Regions from separate parts of the Bacillus sp. C1 genome, predicted to be linked through region 3. Evidence: predicted binding sites of a transcription regulator. Region 3 holds the regulator's gene; each other region holds the start of a gene.
What was found. Region 3 encodes NrdR, which represses ribonucleotide reductase genes. Its sites were predicted from a motif close to AACACNATATATNGTGTT; they were not measured.
Positions count from the first base shown of each region.

Region 1: nrdI (class Ib ribonucleoside-diphosphate reductase assembly flavoprotein NrdI) is a predicted target of NrdR. The motif match lies at 3,352-3,369, and genes of this name have one in related genera.
Region 2: ACX5JI_RS05860 (anaerobic ribonucleoside triphosphate reductase) is a predicted target of NrdR. The motif match lies at 2,725-2,742, and genes of this name have one in related genera.

Region 1 covers NZ_JBTMZT010000002.1:760,425-766,079, forward strand. The annotation lists gene queF (preQ(1) synthase) at 1-191, shown strand, start outside; gene ACX5JI_RS10385 (YkvS family protein) at 240-425, opposite strand; gene ACX5JI_RS10390 (hypothetical protein) at 657-815, shown strand; gene ACX5JI_RS10395 (histidine phosphatase family protein) at 910-1,512, shown strand; gene ACX5JI_RS10400 (GNAT family N-acetyltransferase) at 1,566-2,144, opposite strand; gene ykzS (protein YkzS) at 2,361-2,555, shown strand; gene ACX5JI_RS10410 (hypothetical protein) at 2,580-2,897, shown strand; gene nrdI (class Ib ribonucleoside-diphosphate reductase assembly flavoprotein NrdI) at 3,418-3,777, shown strand; partial or broken gene ACX5JI_RS10420 (ribonucleotide reductase barrel domain-containing protein) at 3,764-4,528, shown strand; partial or broken gene ACX5JI_RS10425 (ribonucleotide reductase barrel domain-containing protein) at 4,888-5,250, shown strand; gene ACX5JI_RS10430 (ribonucleotide reductase barrel domain-containing protein) at 5,634-5,655, shown strand, end outside.
Region 2 covers NZ_JBTMZT010000001.1:1,088,725-1,094,379, forward strand. The annotation lists gene ACX5JI_RS05840 (glycoside hydrolase family 18 protein) at 1-1,006, opposite strand, end outside; gene ACX5JI_RS05845 (acyl-CoA thioesterase) at 1,116-1,535, shown strand; gene ACX5JI_RS05850 (HesB/YadR/YfhF family protein) at 1,564-1,854, opposite strand; gene plsY (glycerol-3-phosphate 1-O-acyltransferase PlsY) at 1,963-2,559, opposite strand; gene ACX5JI_RS05860 (anaerobic ribonucleoside triphosphate reductase) at 2,786-4,642, shown strand; gene nrdG (anaerobic ribonucleoside-triphosphate reductase activating protein) at 4,639-5,091, shown strand; gene ACX5JI_RS05870 (response regulator transcription factor) at 5,110-5,655, shown strand, end outside.
Region 3 covers NZ_JBTMZT010000001.1:91,282-96,936, forward strand. The annotation lists gene ACX5JI_RS00480 (glyceraldehyde-3-phosphate dehydrogenase) at 1-996, shown strand, start outside; gene speD (adenosylmethionine decarboxylase) at 1,380-1,763, shown strand; gene nrdR (transcriptional regulator NrdR) at 2,081-2,542, shown strand; gene ACX5JI_RS00495 (replication initiation and membrane attachment family protein) at 2,656-4,062, shown strand; gene dnaI (primosomal protein DnaI) at 4,096-5,031, shown strand; gene ytxC (putative sporulation protein YtxC) at 5,266-5,655, shown strand, end outside.

The DNA.
Region 1 (5,655 bases), on a different contig from region 3:
TTATCATGAACGACTTAATTAAATTAATGGACCCACGTTATATTGAAGTGTGGGGGAAATTTACGCCACGTGGCGGTATTTCAATTGATCCATATTGTAACTACGGTCGTCCTGGTACGAAATACGAGCAAATGGCTGAATATCGTATGATGAATCACGATTTATACCCTGAAACAATCGATAATCGTTAATGAAAAAGGATCTGTATGTAATGATACAGATCCTTTTTTTCTATTATATTATGCATGTTGATTAATAACTTTATAGTTCTTATGATTTACAACTGTAAGAGGTTCCATATCTAGTTCTCTGAAATTTTCCATAATTGTTATATCGACAATAACGGAGTTTTTATTTACTTTTTGAACACGGCCTTGCATTCCACCTTTAAATTCGATAATATCTCCAGCTTCTGCGATTTTCATAAGCAACTCTCCTTGTTACAGTTTTGCTAAAAAAGAACAAATGTAGTCTTTTTTATTTCCCTTTATTTTGAACTATATTCCCTTATTTGTAAATGTTTCCATGAAAAATTTCCGGAAAAATAGTCATTTTTTGTAAAAATCGTATAAATGTATTTCCATATTTAGGGGGATATCGTGAATAAAAAGTTTTTATATTACAATATAAGAGTATAATGAAATGGGGGCGGTAAAATGACATTTGAAATTGTCGGAAGTTGTATAGTGCTTTTTTTATTTATATTTTCATATAAAGAGTTAAAGGTTATACGGATGCGTGAGACAAGTACATATTTTGATGGGATAGATGGCGTGCATGCTTCTATGATTCATGAGAGCGGGGCGGATATGTAAGGAAGTATAACTTTCTTCTTCTCCATGGTATGATGAAAAGAAGAAAATACACATAATCATATAAGTGATGAGCGGTGAATGGAGAGTGAAAAAGATGCGAATTTCTTTTATTCGTCACGGTCGCTTACGTAATGTTACAGAATCAATGACAGTATCATCGTTTCACAAATGGATAGAGGAATATGATGTAGCTAGTATGGAAAAAAGGACAGATATACCAATTGAGACAATTGAAGCAATCGAATCGGCAAAGCTGATTGTAACGAGCGATCAAACACGTGCGGTACAGTCAGCAGCAAAATTAATGGGTTCGCTTTCTTTTATACAAAGTGCTCTTTTTCGAGAGGCGGAAGTACCGTCTAGCTTTTATGTTCCACCCTGGGTGAAGTGCAGACCTGAAGTATGGACATTTATTGGTCGCACATTATGGGTGGTTGGATATTCTAAAGGTGTTGAGTCTTGTCGTGAAGCGCAAGGAAGGGCAAAGCAAGCGACTGATATGTTAGTTGGGTATGCATGCGTACATGGGCATATTGCACTCATCGGGCATAGTTATTTTAATACGATGATTGGGGCTGAACTGCGTGCTAGAGGATGGTCTGGTCCTCCCATTTTTCATAGGAAACCATGGAGTTGTACAGAATATACTTTTCACGAGGCGATGAACGGAAATATATTGAACACCAATTTAACATAAAAGCACACGATTACAATGAAGAATCGTGTGCTTTTTTTAGAAATGGAAGCTTTTTAAGAAACGAAAGCCTTTTTATATAGTGGCTTCACTAAATGAGCATATGGCTCTCCAACAAGCATAACAGTTTTATCCTCTTGGTAACCAAGTTTTTTATATAAAGAGAAAGCGCGCTTGTTTTCTAAATTTACAAGTAATGCAATTTTCTCATAGCCTTTTTCATAGGCGTCATTTTCCGCTGCTTGAATTAGCTTTGAACCGATCCCACGTCCGCCATAAGCGCTTGAAACGGATAATGTGTCAATATAGTATTCATCGAGTTCAGCTTCTTTTTCTAGCATAATAGATGAATCTTGATGGAGTTTTCGTAAGTGGTTTACAATTGGAGTATCTAGTCGTTCTGCGTGACCGCCATGGTAGGCTACGATAATCCCAACTGCTTGTCCATCTAGTTCTTCAACGAAACAGTTCTCAAAGCTAAGTCGATTTCCTTTTTTTGAAAACCAAGTTTCAAGTCCTGTTAAAACTTCTGTTTCTGTCTTCCCACCTGTGATTTTTTCAGCAATTTCGTGCAGAGCGTTGTACAATAAAGGAGATATTGCTTTCGCGTCTGTCTTTTTTGCTTTCCGAATCATATTATCCCTCCTAGTTGTCATTCTTATTGTAACATAAAATAAAATTTCAACCAGTGATTCATCAATTTCTTGAATTTTATAGATAAGCTTGAACATCGAATAGATTTAGTATAAGGAAACTGTTATGGTGGTATACGGTATTTCCTGTGCATGTAAGAAATTTAACATTGTCGACTTGTGAAAGATAAGATAAAATATTGCAAAGAGGTGAAATACATGGATCAACAATTAGCAAATACAATTTTAGATCAACTGAAAAGTGGAGAGATAGAAGAGTATGTTGTAACAAAAGATGTATTTTATACGTTTCGTGAGGTTGTAGTCAATCGAGAAGATTTTAAACATTTCAGCGGAAATGCACAGCGCGGCGGAAAAATTATTTATACATATACAGAAACACCGCGATCTTAATAGAAGAAAAAGTGGAGGAGAATGATGGGGGAATTTAAGCAAGGCATTTTACCACATTGGGATTACATGTGGAAAGATGGCGCGGGAAATCGCTTTGTAGGAATGGTTCTGTTTCCAGAGAAACGGAAACGTACGAAAGAAGTGATAGAAAAATTGAAAGTAGCATATGAGCAAGAAATCCAAATTCAAGCAACTGTAAAATTTCAGCATATGAATCAATATGTAGCGGGAATGGTTGTATATTTCGATGAAGAGGCGCCAGTATTTACAATGCAGGACAAAGACGAAAATTTTCATCATTTATTTATAAAGGATATTGTACGTGTTGAACATCGCAAATGAGTGATCCTCTATGTATAGTTTTTTTCATTTTCATTATATGAATGAATAAAATGGTGTGCTATAATAATATTTTTTATTGTGTAACAAAAAAGAAAGGATATGTATTCTTTCATAAACATTTACTCCATGAGGGAGGAAATTTCTTGCTTGTGTGATGTAAATAATGTGTAGCCGGTTTCGAACAGATTCCCTCGTAGATTCTGTTCTTTTTTATGTGATGCTGGAGAAATATATTTCTCCAGCATTTATTGTTTTTTGACAAAATATAATGAGAACATTTTTATAAATATGGTTAAATTCGTTGACAATTTTTTTGCAAAGCACTTTATTGACATGAGTTTTAGAATGTTGTTTCATAGTCTTTGTATTGAAAAAAACGACTCGTCATGTCGAAAAGTAAAAGTTTAAAAAAGAAAGAATTTATACATATATCTTGTGTCTTATTTTGAAACGTAATACAATATATAGGGAAAGCATGATTCGGCATCAAGATATAAAAGGAAGAAAGGGAGGGTCGGAGATGTTAATTGCATATGATTCTATGACGGGAAACGTGAAGCGTTTCATTCACAAATTAAATATGCCGGCCGTTCAAATTAATGAGGATTTAGTAGTAGACGAAGATTTTGTTCTTATTACGTATACAACAGGTTTTGGAAATGTGCCAGAACGTGTTTTAGAATTTTTAGAACGCAATAATGCAAATTTAAAAGGCGTATCTGCAAGTGGCAATCGCAACTGGGGAGATATGTTCGGAGCAAGTGCAGATAAAATCTCATCCAGATACGAAGTACCTATTGTATCAAAATTCGAGTTATCTGGAACAAATAAAGATGTAGAATATTTTAAAGAAAGGGTGCGGGAGATTGCGACACATTGAACTGAATAATGAAATCACGCAAATGCAAGATGGTTTCTATCAACTTCATAAAGATAAAGAAGCATTAGAGGTCTTTATGGAAGAAGCGAGAGAGAATACCGTTCATTTTGATAGCGTGGCAGAACGAATTAAGTATATGGATGAACACGATTATTATTACAACGTTCTGGACGAGTATAAATTGGAGGAAGTAGAAGAAGTATACAACGTTGCATACGGTGAAAACTTCGAGTTCCAATCTTATATGGCGGCATCTAAGTTTTATAAGGATTATGCGTTAAAAACAAATGATCAAAAACAATACTTAGAAAGCTACGAAGATCGCGTTTCAATTGTGTCATTATACTTAGGACGCGGTGATGTTAACAAAGCAAAACAATTTGCAAGCATGATCGTAAAACAAAACTACCAACCAGCGACACCAACCTTTTTAAATGCGGGAAGAAGCAGAAGAGGAGAAATGGTGTCTTGTTTCTTGTTAGAGATGGATGATAGCTTAAATTCGATCGGATTTAATATTAATACGGCGATGCAGTTATCAAAAATTGGTGGCGGAGTAGCTTTAAACCTATCTAAGCTACGCGCACGTGGTGAGCAAATTAAAGGCATTGATAACGCGGCAAGTGGTGTTGTACCAGTTATGAAATTGCTTGAAGATTCGTTTTCGTATGCGAATCAGTTGGGACAACGAAAAGGTGCCGGTGCAGTATATTTAAACATTTTCCATTGGGATATTATAGAGTTTTTGGATTAATTGGTAGTCCCTCTATACAGTAATGTATATGAGAAAACCTTGTGAACCTAGCCAATAGGGTGTCGCATTAGCGGCTAACGGTATCAGTTGAATAAGGGGAGAAGAAAAAGAACCCACGAAGAAGCTGACTAAGAGAGCCTACGGTCCATTTTATGTGGATAGCAGGTAATACCGTGCCAAGCTTGATAGAAATGCTTTTTATCAATTCTTTCGAGAAGGTGTAGAGACTATCGAACGCACGTCAATAGACGAAAGCTAGTAGAGTAGGCTGGAAATAGGCACCAGTCGAAGTGCAAGGCAACCAGTTACAGGTTGATGATATAGTCCAACCTTCATAGAAATATGAAGATAAGTTGACCAAAAAAATCAATGCCGACGAGAAGAGCCGTATTCAGTCTCTGTCAATCGGTATTATCGTTCCAAGTAAGTTCTTTGAGCTTGCTGAGAAAAACGAACCGTTCCATGTTTTCGCACCTTACACAGTATATAAAGAGTACGGAAAACATTTAGATGATATAGATATCGATGAAATGTACGATGAACTAATGAGCAATCCGAAAGTGAAGAAGAAGCCGCTTGATATTAGTGCGCGTGATATGCTCATTAAAATTGCAATGATTCAGCTTGAGTCTGGTTATCCATACTTAATGTTTAAATCAAATGCGAACAAGCAGCATCCGTTAAAGGATATTGGAACTGTGAAGATGTCGAACTTGTGTTAACTATGTAGCACCTTCTAGTAGAAATGCTAGTCGAAAACTCCGTTAAACGGGGAAAGCCTCGATGAGAGGTAACCTACCGTGCTAAATCTTATCTTAGAATGGATCGTATAAGAGTCAGAGAGTATCTTATTATTTTGTATAGTGCATAGATTACAGAACAACATAAAATAATAAGAGACTTTCTGAAAGATCGAGATAAGTAAAAGCCTAACGACTATCCCATTGGGGAGTAGGGCGCAAGCGATTGGCGTTCGAAAAGCGGAGCACCTAATCAGGTTATGCTGTAGGTGATGATATAGTCTGTCCTGTATGGCGACATGCAGCAGTTGTGTAAGCAACGGGCTGAGCGTAGCAACCTCAGTTGAACATTAGAGACCGAAATCTTCCAGTTACAAGAAACAT
Region 2 (5,655 bases), 1.0 Mb from region 3:
TCCCTTCTTTAAAGGGAAGCTTCCAGTTGAAACCGTATAAATTTTGTCCCATCATAATTTTTTTGGGTGACATTTGAGATTTTGCATATTGAATGACCTGTTTTACAGGACCGATAGGAGAGATAGCCATCGGTGGTCCGCCTTGCCATCCCCAGTCATATGTCATAATAACGACGAAGTCAACAATTTCTCCTTGTGCTTTATAATCATGCGCTTCGAAAAACTTCCCTTTTTGTTTGGAACTAGTTTTTGGGACAAGTGTTGTACTTAATGTATAACCTTCCGGTAGTCGTGTTTTTACATTTCGTAAAAATCGATTGTATGCTTCGCGATCTTCTGGAGCAACATTTTCAAAATCAAAATGAACATCACGCATATTATATTTTTTAGCGGTTTCTAGAATATTAGTAATGAATTTATTTTGAACTGTCGCATTTCGTAGAAGAATAGAGGTTACTTCAGCGCTGAAATTCCCGTTCTCAATATTTGTAATCACAAGCATTGGAATCGTTTGACCTTGCATGGCGATTTGAGCAATTCTTGCAGTTTCAGTAGGCTCTTTTAACGTTCCATCGCGCAATGCTTCAAAGCTAAAATAGGCTAAATAGGTGAGATAAGGATTGATGGCCCGCGTAGCAGCCACTAAACTTTCTTTAATTGGGATGGTAGAAGGTTGTAAGTAGGCAATAGATTCTATCGTCTGTTTGGAGCCTTTTGGTACATATAATTGTTGACCAACATGGAGAGTGGATTTTAAAGATAAATTATTAACTTTTGCTAAACTCGCAAGAGGAACGTTATATGTTTGCGAAATTCGATAAAGGCTGTCCCCAGGTTGTACGTAATAATTATTTCCTCTTGTATTTACAATGAGTGCCTGACCGACAACGAGAGTTTCAGCTGGATTTAAGCCGTTGTCTTTTACGATTGTGTCGGGGGTAGTGCCATATTTAGATGCTAAACTATATACGCTATCGCCGCTACGAACGGTTACAATTTGAATCATATACTCGCCCCTTTCGGTAAAAAGATCCACCGTTTCTATTTTATTTTTGATTTCACTGTATTATGATTAAATATATGCGAGGAAACAGAAGTGAGAAGGAGATTGTGATATGTTTGTAGCAGAATATGAAGTTGAGATCCGCTATGCGGAAACTGATCAAATGGGCGTTGTGTATCATTCGAATTATTTAGTGTGGTTGGAATTAGGACGTACAAAATTGATACAAGAATTAGGCTTTTCATATATTGAAATGGAGAAGGAAGGTATTATTTCTCCTGTATTAGATTTACAAATTTCATACCGGAAAGCGATGCGCTATGGAGAAACAGCGATTGTGAAGACGTGGATTGATTCAGTTAGTCCACTTCGTGTTATATATGGATATGAAATTTATAATGGGGATGGAGATCTTTGTATTACCGCTACAACAACAAATATTTGTGCGAAAAAAGATGGCTTTCGTCCTGTATCTTTTAAGAAACTATATCCTGAGTGGTATGCGAAATATGAGGAAATTAAGAAAAAATAAAAAAACGTGGCGTAATGCCACGTTTTTTTTATTTTACATAATTAAATTGCGGGAAGTCATCCTCAGCATTAAAGGTAACAGATAAGTCATGCCCATCAAAGAACCATTCATCATCCGATTCAACGAAGAAATTAATACCTTCTTCTTGAATTTGAACAGCAGGATGAGCAGGATCGTCTTTACGGATTCCTAGAGAAAGTCCTTTTTGCACAGTACTGCAACCGCCGTATTGTACAAAAAAGCGAAGTGTATCGCCAGATTGTAAGTTTAATTCGTCTTTATACCAATTTGCTGCTTCTTTTGTTACGGAAAGATTCATGTATAGTTCCTCCAAGTTATGTTGCTTTTTCTTTAGTATAAAAAATAACGCAAAAAGACGCTATTAATATGCTTTGCGTTTTCTTTTTGCGTTATGTGGGTCATAACCTTACTTTTGTTTCTTTGTTAAATTTGCTTTCGGCTCAGTTTTATTTATAATTCGTCCAATATTTGCACGATGTCTATAAATAACTAGACCAGCTAATAAACACATCGCAACAATGAAGATTTTATCCCCGTCAATAATTGATGCAATAACAGCTACAATAGCCGTTATCATTGAAGAAAGAGATACGTATCTCGTTGTAAATAGAAGGGTAAAAAAGACAACTGCTAATATTGCAAAGGTAATAGGCGCATAGCATAATAGCACCCCCGCAGAAGTTGCAACTGCTTTTCCACCGCGGAATTTAGCGAAAATCGGATATACATGCCCAAGCACTGCAGCTAATCCGAACCAAAGAGGGTGGATATCTAAAGCAAAAATAAGAGGCAGACCTGTCGCTAATGTTCCTTTTAAAATGTCAGCAATTGTAACGATAAAACCTGCTTTTTTCCCTAACGTCCGAAATGTATTCGTTCCTCCTAAATTACCGCTACCATGCTCGCGAATATCGATTCCATAGCCAATCTTTCCAACAACGAGTGCAAATGGAATCGAGCCAAGTAAATAGGCAACGATAAATAACAGATATGTAATAAGCATAAGTTCAGTCTCCTTTATTCAAATGTGTTGATAAAGGGTAAAAAGAGTTTTTCCCGTATATTGTACCATACATTTGTAAAGAGCACATTTCTTTTTTGTAAATGAAAAATTCAAAGTTTCTTAAAAAAACTTTCACAAGAATGTTACATTTCTCACAGACCGACAGAAACTATATGTTGTATCATTTGGTTGATAGATTAACAAGATGTTGTTGGAGGTTTGGAAAATGATAGGACAAAATGCGCGTGGAGAAGAATTAATGAAGATTTTTGAAACAATTGTCCACGGGAATGAGCAAGACTTAATGCAAGAAAATGCAAATGTTGATGGGCGATCTCCTATGGGGATGATGGGAACATTTGCATCTGAGAGTGCAAAATATTATGCAACGGAATATTTACTTTCTGAGCAAGTAAAAAAAGCAATAGATCATAATATATTATATCCACATGATTTAGATTTTTATGCAACAGGTACGACAACATGTTCGCAAATTCCTTTAGCACAGATGCTGGAAAAAGGATTTCATACCGGGCATGGACATATGAGGCAACCGCAAGATATTAAAAGTGCATTAGCACTTTCATCGATTATTTTTCAGGCAAATCAAAATATGCAGCACGGAGGTCAATCATTTGCGTTATTTGACATTGATTTAGCTCCGTACGTGAGAAAGACATTTGAAAGAAATAAGAAAAGATTAGGGGCATATCCGCTTACGAAAGAGCAAGTAGAAGAGTTTGCGTGGAAAGAAACAGAAAATGATACGTATCAAGCTTGTGAAGCATTTATTCATAATTCTAATAGTATGCATAGCCGAGGTGGTGGACAAGTTCCGTTTATTTCTATCAACTATGGAACAGACACATCGAAAGAAGGCAGATTGTTAATTAGACAATTATTACGAGCGACGCAGTCTGGACTCGGGCAAGGTGAAACACCGATTTTTCCGATTCAAATCTTTAAACTAAAAAAAGGTGTTAATTTTGAAGAAAGTGATCCGAACTATGATTTATTTGAATTGGCATTAGAAACGACGGCTGAACGATTATTCCCGAACTTTTCATTTTTAGATGCACCATTTAATGCAGTGTATTATGATGGTCGTCCAGAAAGTGAAGTATGTTATATGGGTTGCCGTACTCGTGTTATGTCTAATATTCATGGAGAAGAGACTGCGATTGGTAGAGGGAATTTATCTTTTACTTCTATTAATTTAGTGAAATTAGCATTAATTAGTAAATCGCAAGCGGCGTTTTTTGGGGCTTTAAATAATTATATAGATCTTGGTGTTCGTCAATTGCTAGAAAGGTTTACTTATCAATGTACGAAAAAGGCAAGGGATTTTCACTTTTTCTATTCGCAAGGAGTATGGAGGGGTGGCGAAAAATTGAATCCTGAAGATTCCGTTGCTGAAATTTTACAACAAGGTACGTTAAGTATTGGTTTTATTGGCCTTGCAGAATGCTTAGTTGTTTTAACAGGAAAGCACCATGGGGAAGATAAAGAATCATGGCATCTTGGGAAAGAAATTGTGACCTTTATGAGACAGAAAATGGATAAAGCGACGGAAGAACATAGGCTGAATTTCTCTTTAATTGCGACTCCTGCAGAAGGATTATCAGGAAAGTTTGTAAAAAGAGATCGAGAGGAATTTGGAATGATCAGCGGTGTGACAAATCATAACTATTATACAAATTCATTCCATATTCCAGTTTATTACCAGATTCAAGCGATTGATAAAATTCGGTTAGAAGGGCCGTTTCATGCGCTCTGTAATGGGGGGCACATTACGTATATTGAATTAGACGGAGCGGCGGTTCATAATCAAAAAGCATTGAAGCAAATTGTGCAGGCAATGGCGCGGTATGGAGTTGGATATGGATCTATTAATCACCCGGTAGATCGTTGTAAATGTTGTAGTTATCACGGTGTAATTGATAATGAATGTCCAATTTGCGGGAATAAAGAAGAGCAGCAAATCGAAAGAATTCGCCGTATTACGGGCTATCTTGTAGGGGATATGTCTAAATGGAATAGTGCAAAGCGCAGTGAAGAAGCGGACCGGGTGAAACACAAATGAGAGTAATGAATATTATTCATGATAGTGTAGTAGATGGGGAAGGACTGCGGACAGTTGTATTTTTTGCGGGCTGTCCGCATCGTTGTTTCGGGTGTCATAATCCTAAGTCTTGGAATAAGTGCAATGGAACGGAAATGACTGCAGAAGAAATTATAAAAGAGATTGCCAAAAATGCGCTTACTGATGTAACATTTTCAGGTGGAGATCCATTTTTTCAAGCTGCCGAAGTGAAAGAGGTAGCAAAAGTCGTGAAGACTTTGAACAAAAACTTATGGATTTACACAGGTTATACATTAGAAGAGATACAGCGTTCTCAAAATAATGATATGATAGAGTTATTACATTATGGAGATGTTCTAGTCGATGGAAGGTTTGAGTTTGAAAAGAGGGACTTGACACTTCCGTTTCGCGGAAGCTCCAACCAACGTATTATTCGATTGAAAGAGTAAAAAGGCGGGATAGGTCAGATGAATAAAACGGTATTACTTGTTGAAGACGAAAGAAGATTACGTGAAATTGTTAGTGATTATTTTCGTAATGAAGGTTTTGAAGTGATTGAAGCTGAAGACGGAAAACAAGCGTTAGAATTATTTGCTGAACATACAATTGATTTAATTATGTTAGATATTATGTTGCCGGAGATAGATGGTTGGTCTGTATGTCGTCGTATTCGAAAAGAATCAGCGGTACCAATTATTATGCTTACAGCTCGTTCTGATGAAGATGACACATTGTTAGGTTTTGAACTTGGGGCGGATGAATATGTAACAAAGCCTTTTAGTCCTAAAGTACTCGTAGCTAGGGCGAAGACTTTATTAAAGCGTGCGGATGGAGCCGTAGGAGTTGCCGAAGAAAATGCACTATCTATGGCTGGAATCGATGTGAATCGCCTTTCACGTACAGTATCGGTAAATGGAGAAGAAATCATATTAACGCATAAAGAATTTGAACTCCTTGTGTATTTAATGGAGAATAAAGGAATTGTATTATCACGCCAGCATTTATTAGATCAA
Region 3 (5,655 bases):
ATTGGGAGAATGGTATTTCGTCAAGCTATAAAAGAAAGCGCATTCGAAATTGTAGCCATCAATGCGAGCTATCCATCAGAAACATTAGCACACTTAATCAAGTATGATACAGTTCATGGCAAGTTTGACGGGACAGTGGAAGCATTTGAAGATCATTTACTAGTGGATGGGAAAATGATTCGCCTTCTAAACAACCGCGATCCAAAAGAATTGCCTTGGAAAGAACTAGGTGTTGAAGTTGTGATCGAAGCAACTGGTAAATTTAATGCAAAAGAAAAAGCGATTCTTCACGTAGAAGCTGGGGCGAAAAAAGTTATTTTAACAGCACCTGGTAAAGATGAAGATATAACAGTTGTAGTTGGTGTGAACGAAAAACAATTAGATATTACAAAGCATGTTGTTATTTCAAATGCATCGTGCACAACAAACTGTTTAGCACCTGTTGTTAAAGTGTTAGATGAGCAGTTCGGAATTGAAAACGGTTTAATGACAACTGTTCATGCTTATACAAATGACCAAAAAAATATTGATAACCCACATAAAGATTTACGAAGAGCACGTGCTTGTGGACAGTCTATTATTCCGACAACAACTGGTGCTGCAAAAGCATTAGCGAAAGTTCTTCCGCACTTAAACGGGAAACTTCATGGAATGGCACTTCGTGTTCCAACACCAAACGTGTCTCTTGTTGACTTAGTAGTAGATGTAAAACGTGATGTAACAGTTGAAGACATTAATGAAGCGTTTAAAACTGCTGCAACTGGTGCAATGAACGGAATTATCGAGTTCAGCGAAGAACCTTTAGTTTCTATTGACTTTAATACAAATACACATTCCGCTATCATTGATGGTTTATCTACAATGGTAATGGGCGAACGTAAAGTAAAAGTACTAGCTTGGTATGATAACGAGTGGGGTTACTCTCGCCGTGTTGTAGATCTTGTGACGTTAGTTGTTAATGAATTAGCGAAGCAAGAAAACGTACAACATATTTAAGTGGAATGGAGGAAGGCAAGCGATTGCTTGTCTTCTTTTTATTTTTTTCTGAAAAGAAAAAATTATAGAAGTATATTTTTAAAGCGGATACATACCTAGAAGCATTGTGATTACTGTATTTTTGAATCTGTTATTTTTTTTGAAGAAAAGTAAAGAAGAGAATGTGACAGAAAAACGAAAAAACTGTTGTTGCAAAATGAAAATAAACAAAGTATACTAACACTCGTAAACTTAAGAGCTGAGGTACGTAGTCACTACTTAAAGGGTTAGGACCTCTCTGGACTAACTTTCCCCCGTGGTAGTGGAGCAAGCCAAATTGCAAATTAGTTTTCAATTCGAACAGTTAGATTAAATTTACAAGGGGGAACTGTAGAATGGATACTATGGACACGATGGGCCGTCACGTAATCGCTGAACTTTGGGATTGCGATTTTGACAAGCTCAATGATATGCCGTTTATTGAACAATTATTTGTGGATGCAGCACTAAGAGCTGGTGCTGAAGTACGTGAGGTTGCTTTTCATAAGTTTGCACCGCAGGGTGTAAGCGGAGTGGTAATTATTTCGGAATCACACTTAACAATTCATAGCTTTCCAGAGCACGGCTATGCAAGTATTGATGTTTATACTTGCGGGGATCGTATTGATCCGAATGTTGCTGCCGAGTATATTGCAGAAGGTTTAAATGCGAAAACTCGCGAGAGCATCGAGCTTCCTCGAGGCACAGGTAGCTTCGAAATTAAACATAGAGAAACAAAAGCTCTTTAAAAAAGAACATAATTGATTTAAAATGTAAAGAGGTGTATAATGCACCTCTTTTTTAGTTTATATAAGATGAGATTTCCACGGTGAGGGAACTGTACAAATTAGAATTTTACCCCGATTGGTGAGGGTTGATTAAAGTTTCAATTTATGCAGAACTGAATCTTTTGTCTCATTATGTTACAGTAAAATGAGTGAAAGTGATGAATCAGTACGGAGTTACAGTGGTAAGCGTAGATAAATAGGTTATATAATGTTGTATATATTTTCACGTGTAGGTGGAGTAAGAAGAATAAAGATTAAATTACAAGGGAGTGAATGAGTTGCGTTGTCCATCCTGTTTTCATAATGGTACAAGAGTATTGGATTCACGTCCAGTAGATGAGGGGCGCTCCATTCGAAGAAGAAGAGAGTGTGAAAGTTGTTTAAATCGATTTACGACATTTGAGCGAGTAGAAGAACCGCCACTTATTGTTGTAAAAAAAGAAGGAACAAGAGAAGAGTTTAATAAAGAAAAGATTTTACGTGGATTAATTAAAGCGTGTGAAAAAAGACCTGTATCGTTAAAGCAATTAGAAGAAGTAACACAAAATGTAGAACGTGAACTTCGAAATTTAGGGATATCAGAAGTGAAAAGCGATATGATCGGCGAAATTGTAATGGAAGCACTTCGAGATATTGATGATGTTGCTTATGTACGATTTGCTTCTGTATACCGTCAATTTAAAGATTTAAATGTATTCATTGAAGAATTAAAAGATATACTGCAAAAAGAACGAGAATAAAGGGAAACTTTGAGCCTACAAATAGTGGGGAAAGAGCTAGAAGCATATGCTATTAGCTCTTTTTCACTAAGGAGTTACATATGTATACTGGGCGAAAGGAAGGAATTGCAAGGATGGAAAAACAGTCATGGATGGAGCTACTCCCGATTGATCGTTATAAAGTAAGTGCAAAAGGATTGCTGCATAGTTACGATCGGAAGGTATTAACGATGTTATATCAACCATTAGTGGGTAGCAAGGCTTTTAGCTTATACATGACGCTGTGGGGAGAGCTAGAGCAGGATCGCGTATTTGGAAAAGAGAATACACATCACTCTCTTATGGTGACAATGCAAATGCAGCTTCCTGAAGTGTATGAAGAACGTGTGAAATTAGAAGCAATTGGGCTGTTAAACGTATATATAAAAAAAGAAAAAGATATTCGAATGTTTATATACGAGCTAGCGCCGCCGTTATCGCCAAAACAATTTTTTGATGATATCGTCTTGAGTATCTTTTTGTATAATCGATTGAGCCGTGCAAAATATAATCAAGTTAAGCAATATTTTTTAGAAGAAGCATTTGATTTTTCATCTTATGAAAATGTTACGCATTCTTTCAATAATGTATTTGGGTCTTTTAATCCAGGCCAATTTGAACATGCGCAAGAGGAACTTCGGATTCCAAGTAGCGCAGTTATGCCTGGCAATGCAAAGGGAACTGCTCCTGCTCTTTGGAACGATTTCTTTGATTTTTCTTTATTTGTAGAAGGATTATCAGCTCTTGTGCCGCGAAAAGCGATTACGGATCAAGTACGTGAATGTGTAGTTACACTCTCTTACGTGTATGGTGTGGATGTGCTTTCAATGCAAAATATTGTACTTGGTGCAATGACAGAACTGCAAACGATTGATATGGAAAGGCTTCGCAAAGGGGCGCGTGATTGGTATCAATTTGAAAATGGTCAAGCGCTCCCTATATTAAGTGAACGAGTGCAGCCTCATTCTGCACGTACGATGAAAGAGAAAGAGCCGTCTACACAAGAAGAGATGCTGATGAAACAGCTAGAAGAGATTTCACCAAAACAATTGTTAAAAGAAATCTCAGGCGGTGCAGAAGCGACAAAAGCAGACTTGCAAATTGTAGAAGAAGTAATGATGAATCAAAAACTAACGCCAGGTGTTGTCAATGTACTTATTTATTATGTCATGCTGCGTTCAGATATGAAGCTCTCCAAATCCTATGTTGAGAAAATCGCGGGACATTGGGCTCGAAAAAAAGTTGGGACCGTATCAGAAGCGATGGCATTGGCGAAAGAAGAGAATCGTCAATACCAAGAGTGGGCTGAAACGAAGAAAAAAGGTCGTACGCCAAAGAAAACAGTGCGGAAAGAAATGGTGCCAGATTGGCTTAAGGAAGAAACGAAAGAACAAACGAAAGAATTAGAAAAAAATGATGTGAGTGTGGCAGAAAACCCGAGCAAGCTAGAAGACGAACGAAAGAGATTGGAAGAAGAGTTAAAAAAATATAAGCGTGATTAATAAAGGAGAATGAACGCTCTTTGAGGTGAAAGAATGGAGCATATTCAAAATTCATTTGCAAAGTTGATGCAAAATGAGAATTTTAAAAATAGATATGAAGTGTTAAAAGCTGAAGTTATGGCGCACCCGCGTGTGAAAGAGTTTATTGAAGAACATAAAGGTGAAGTCACGACTTCTATGATAGAACGAAGTCTTGTGAAACTGTATGAATATATTGGACAAAGTGTTGGTTGCGGGGATTGTCCGAATTTAGAATCATGTAAAAATATGATTCAAGGATATGAGCCGAAACTAATTATTCAAGGTAAGATGATTGATATTCAATATGATCGTTGCGTAAGAAAAGTGGCTTATGATGAAAGAAAGAAACAAGAGAAGCTTATTCAAAGTGTATATATGCCCAAAGATATATTACAGGCATCTATGTCTTCTCTTGATTTATCTGATAGAAATCGCTTCGAAGCAATCCGTGCTGCGAATGAATTTTTAAGTGAGTATGAACCGGGTAAAAAAGTGCAGGCTTTGTATTTCCATGGACCGTTTGGTGTTGGGAAAACATTCGTGTTAGGAGCAATTGCAAACGAATTAGCGCAGCGGAAAGTTAGTTCCATGATTGTGTACTTACCTGAGTTTTTGCGTGAAATTAAAAGCTCACTGCAAAATAATACGATTAGCGAAAAGATTGATGCAGTAAAGTATGTACCAGTCTTAATGCTAGACGATATTGGAGCAGAAGCGATGTCGAGCTTTGTTCGTGATGATGTCCTCGGTGCAATTTTACAATTCCGTATGCTTGAAAATTTACCGACGTTCTTTACATCGAACTTTGATTTTAAACAGCTAGAACATCATTTAACGTATACACAGCGCGGAGAAGAAGAAGAAATGAAAGCGGCACGTATTATGGAGCGTATTAAATATTTAGCAAAACCAGTTGCGATTGGCGGGAAAAACCGTCGTCATACGTAAAGAGTGAGCATTTGGCTTGCTCTTTTTTTGTAGCTTTTCTTTCATATATGTTTGAAATTTCATACGAGCTTGTATCATTTTTTTTCTAGTCCCTTAATATATATAAAATTAGCAAGGATTATATAGTGAAGCTTTCGTGGATAGGGAGAAGTTATTTCTACTTAGAGCCTAGCTTTCACTTATAGGGCTTGAAAGAAAGCGGCCTTGTAGAGCGGGATAAAAGGGGGGGCAAGAGTGATTGAAATCTGCTTCGAAGAAAAAAATGATGCTATGCACGTATATCAGCAATTAATAAAGAGAACGGAAAAACAATATAAAGAAACAAGTATTTATTTATATGAACAAAAGGTAACCATTCATATTCCGATATGCGAATCGAATTATATTGAAGAAGTTTTAATACCGGTACTTCTTTATTTTATTGTCCATATAAAACAAAGTGAATGGATTCATACCATTTTAAAAGACAAGTTTTTTTATGAAGAACAAGAAGAATGCCATCAAATCTTACATATGGCATACGCTATTTTAAATGGACAACAAAAGGGAGTTGCTCGGGAGTTAACACGTAATCAAATGGAAGCTCGTATTATGTCTTCTTTAAAAGGGTGGCTTTGTGATCCA